2 regions of the Amnibacterium endophyticum genome follow, and region 1 is predicted to be linked to the other one. Evidence: predicted binding sites of a transcription regulator. Region 1 holds the regulator's gene; the other holds the start of a gene.

Region 1 (2,196 bases):
ACGGAGCGCCGCAGCTCGTCGATCTCGACCGGTGCGCTGTCGATCTCCATCCGCAGCCGGCTCGCGGCCTCGTCGATCAGGTCGATGGCCTTGTCGGGCAGCTGCCGGGCGGTGATGTAGCGGTTCGACAGCGCCGCGGAGGCGACGAGCGCCGAGTCCGCGATGGCGACCTTGTGGTGCGCCTCGTAGCGCTCCTTCAGGCCGCGGAGGATCGCGACGGTGTCGTCGACGGTCGGCTCACCCACGAAGACCTGCTGGAAGCGCCGCTCGAGCGCGGCGTCCTTCTCGATGTACTCGCGGTACTCGTTGAGGGTCGTCGCGCCGATCATCCGCAGCTCGCCGCGCGCCAGCATCGGCTTCAGCATGTTCGCGGCCGCCACGCTGCCCTCGCCGCCGCCCGCGCCCATCAGGGTGTGCAGCTCGTCGATGAAGGTGATGATGCGCCCGTCGGAGGCGTCGATCTCGCCGAGCACGGCCTTCAACCGCTCCTCGAACTCGCCCCGGTACTTCGCGCCGGCCACGAGCGCCGAGAGGTCGAGCGAGACGAGCCGCTTGTCCTTCAGGCTGTCGGCGACGTCGCCCGCGACGATGCGCTGGGCGAGCCCCTCGACCACCGCGGTCTTGCCGACGCCGGGCTCGCCGATGAGCACCGGGTTGTTCTTCGTGCGGCGGGTGAGCACCTGGCTGACCCGTCGGATCTCGGCGTCCCGCCCGATCACCGGGTCCAGCTTGCCGGCCCGCGCGATCGCCGTCAGGTCGATCCCGTACTGCTCGAGCGCGGTCTTCGCCTTCTCCTGGGGCGGCTGCGCCCCTCGCATGTTCGCCATGTGGACTCCTTCGACGTGCTCGGACAGGTCTTCGTGAAGTTGAGCGCATGGCGCTCAGGTGCTATTCCTGCGGCCGCCAGACGACCAGCTCGGTGCGGCGCTGCGCCCGCACGCCCTGGCGCAGCGGCACGACGTCGCCCTGCGCGGAGGACGCGAAGACGCGGTTCCCCGGGCGGTTCAGCAGCTCGTTCGCGAGCGCCTGCTCGAGCCGGCGGACGCGGTCCCGCAGCGCGACGACCTCGTTCTCGAGGTCGAGCACGCGCCGGATCCCCTCGAGGGACACGCCCTCGCCGGAGAGCCGCTGCACCTCGCGCAGCTGCGCCACGTCGCGCAGCGAGTAGCGGCGCGAGCGCCCGGCCGTGCGCTGCGGGACGACCAGCCCGAGCCGGTCGTACTGCCGCAGCGTCTGCGGGTGCATCCCGGCCAGCTCCGCGGCCGCGGCGATCGGGAAGACGGGGTCGTCCGCGTCCATCAGCGCCTCCCCCGACCCGTCCGCTGGTCGAGGTGCGAGCGCAGCTGCGCTCCGCACCTCGACCGACGGTGCAGCATCATCCGCGGGCCTTCGCCAGGAGGTCGCCGCGGGGGTTCTCGCCGGTGCCCGCCGCGACGAAGGCGTCGAGCGCCTCCCGCTGCGCACCCGACAGGTGCGAGGGCACCGCCACCTCGATCCGCGCCAGCAGGTCGCCGGAGCCCTTCGACGTCGTGACGCCGCGCCCCTTCACCCGCAGCACGCGGCCGCTCGAGGTGCCGGGCGCGACCTTCAGCCGCACCGGGTCCCCGCCGAGGGTCGGCACCTCGATCGTCGCCCCGAGCGCCGCCTCCGCGAACGTCACCGGCACGTTCACCCTCAGGTTCAGGCCGTCCCGCTCGAAGACCGGGTGCTTGTCGACCCGCACCGTCAGCACCAGGTCGCCCGCCTGGCCGCCGTCGGGGCTCGGCTCGCCCTTGCCCCGCAGCTTCAGCTTCTTACCGTCGGTCACGCCGGCCGGGATGCGGACCTGGATCGGCCGCCCCTCCCCGCCGGACAGCGTGACGGTGTCGCCCCGCGTCGCGGTCAGGAAGTCGATGGAGGTCGTCGCGGTCACGTCCCGGCCGGGCGTCGGGCCGCCGAAGCCCCGGAACCCGCCCGACGGCTGGCCGTAGCCGCCCCCGCCGCCGAACAGCCCTCCGAAGACGTCCTCGAAGCCCCCGCCGCGGGTCTGCTGCCCGCGACGGGCGCCCTGGCCGAACAGGCCGCCGAACACGTCCTCGAACCCCTGGCCGCCGCCCGAGCCCCCGCCGCCCGCCGTGAAGCGGGCGCCGGAGCCCATGGCGCGGATCTGGTCGTACTCCTGCCGCTGCTGCTCGTCCGACAGCACGCTGTAGGCCT
Region 2 (2,196 bases), on a different contig from region 1:
CGCCACCATCCCGGCGAGGTCGAGCGACACGATCCGCTTGCCGCGGAGCAGCTCGGGCACGTCGTCGGCGACGACGCGCTGCGCGAGGCCCTCGACGATCGCGGTCTTGCCGACACCGGGCTCACCGATCAGCACGGGATTGTTCTTGGTGCGGCGCAGCAGGATCTCGACGGCCTGCTCGACCTCGAGGGAGCGCCCGATCACGGGGTCCAGCTCGCCGGCCGCCGCCTTGGCGGTCAGGTCCACGGCGTACCGGTCGAGGGTCGGCGTGCCGGTCTCGGACTCGGCGGCCTCCTGCGCCTGCTGGCCGGCCTGCGCGATCTGCTGCAGCGACTCCGGCGTCACGCCGTGGGCGGCGAGCAGCTGGCCGGGGACGGCCTGCTGGTTCGCGACCATCGCGAAGAACACGTGCTCGGGGTCGACGTAGGTCGAGCCGAACGCGCGCGCGACCTGCGCCGCCTCGAGCAGCGCGCGCTGCGCCGACGGGGTCAGCCCGGGCTGGCCGTCCGAGCGGGCGGGCCCGCCCTGCGGCAGCCGCTCCTCGATCGCGCGGACGAGGCCGGGGACGTCGATGCCGCCCGCCGTCAGGGCCTGGGAGCCCTGCTCGGCGGTCACGAGGGCGGCGAGCAGGTGCAGCGCGTCGACCTCGGTGTGGCCGTGCTCCATGGCGGAGCGGACGGCGGAGCCCACGGTCTCGTGGGTGCGCCGGCTGAGCAGCCGGCTGATGTCGATGGGCCGCCCCTGCGCGCTGCGCTGCGACGAGAGCATGCGCGCGAGGAACTCGTCGAACGAGTCGTCGCCGGCGGCGGAGTAGCCGAACTGAGCCAAGGGGTCCTCCAGACGTGGAACGTGAGTGCCTGTGACTCATGCAACGCGTAGGAGGGGGAGTTGTTCCCGGATCCGGAAGGAAGTTGAGCCGGACCGACTCAGATCCCCTCGCTCACGGTCGCCTTCCGGACATCCGGGCGCGCTGTGCGGCGCCCGGATGTCCGGAACCCGCCCGCGAGCAGGGGCCGGCGGGGCTCAGCCGGCGTCGAGCAGGCGGAGCGACTCCGCAGCGGCAGGATCGGGCATGAGGCGGCGGAGCAGCTCCGCCCACGAGTCGTCCTGCTGCACGCACTCGCGCACCAGGGCCGCGCCGCGCTCGGGGCTGCCGGCGCCGACGAGGCCGACACCGGCCCAGAACCGCAGCTCGACCTTCTCCGGCGCCGTCTCGAAGGCCCGGAACCAGCGGTCGGCCGCACCCGCCGCGTCACCGGCGGCCGACAGCTGGTCGCCCTCGTCCGCGAGGCGGTACGCGTCGCTGAGCCGCAGCAGGCGGCGCAGCTCGACCAGCGGCTCCGGGCCGTCGTCGACCCGCAGGTCCACGAGCCGCTCCTCGGGCCCACCGGTCGCCGGCACGACGAGGATCGCCGCCGACTGGCGGCCGCGCAGGTCGCCGCCCGCCGCCTCCGCCGCGTCGAGGGTCGCGAGCAGGGCTGCGCCCAGCCCGCCGCCGCGCACCGCCTCGAACGTGTCCTTCATCGCGTGCCACACCGCCGGCGACCGCATGATGTTGGCCTGCACGCTGAAGCCGTCGCCGACCAGGTGCCCGGCGTCGGCCATGCACGATGCGCCCGTGTGCGCCGCGGCCGAGCCGTCCGCGCCGACCACCGCGAACTGGCGGTGGTCGATCAGGTCGTCGCCGGCCCGGAGCTCCGCGACGACCTGGTCGGCCGTGCGCCCGTCGCGCAGCATCGCGAGCCCGCGGGGCTTGACCGCCAGGTTCGGCGCGGCCTGCGTCGCGATCGCGCCCACCCCCGCCTCCGCGGCGATCACCAGGCCGCCGACGTCGAACCAGTGGGACTGCACGGCGACGCCGAGGGAGCCCGTCTCGGGATCGCGGGCGACGATGGAGTAGGTCACCGACCCAGTCTGGCGTGGCGGTGACGAGCTCGTCGCATCGATGGAACGAGGCTGGACGGCGAGCGGCGGCTCGGCTAGGGCGGGGCGGCGCGCGGGTGGTGACGACACGTGGCGGACCCGCCGCGGCGCCTCCGCGACCCGAACGAGGGGCTGTGCCACGGTGGACACCGGCCGGGGCGTCCGGCCGCACTCGACGAGTGGAGCCGTGCCGTGGAGCCGACCCGAACCCGCACCGACCGCGACCGCGCGGCCGCGGAGGCGCGATCCCGTCCGTCGACCCAGTTCGCGGCG

The links. Region 1 encodes HspR, which represses chaperone genes until heat shock. Its sites were predicted from a motif close to AAGTTGAGTCNNNNNGACTCAACTT; they were not measured.
Region 2: a site for HspR is predicted at 909-933, ahead of ACFSBI_RS04200 (ATP-dependent Clp protease ATP-binding subunit). Genes of this name have one in related genera too.

Annotation. Positions count from the first base shown of each region.
Region 1 is NZ_JBHUEA010000003.1:144,949-147,144, reverse strand. It holds gene ACFSBI_RS03265 (ATP-dependent Clp protease ATP-binding subunit) at 1-827, opposite strand, end outside; gene ACFSBI_RS03260 (heat shock protein transcriptional repressor HspR) at 889-1,299, opposite strand; gene ACFSBI_RS03255 (DnaJ C-terminal domain-containing protein) at 1,376-2,196, opposite strand, start outside.
Region 2 is NZ_JBHUEA010000004.1:95,504-97,699, forward strand. It holds gene ACFSBI_RS04200 (ATP-dependent Clp protease ATP-binding subunit) at 1-768, opposite strand, end outside; gene ACFSBI_RS04205 (DUF1028 domain-containing protein) at 1,024-1,905, opposite strand; gene ACFSBI_RS04210 (hypothetical protein) at 2,116-2,196, shown strand, end outside.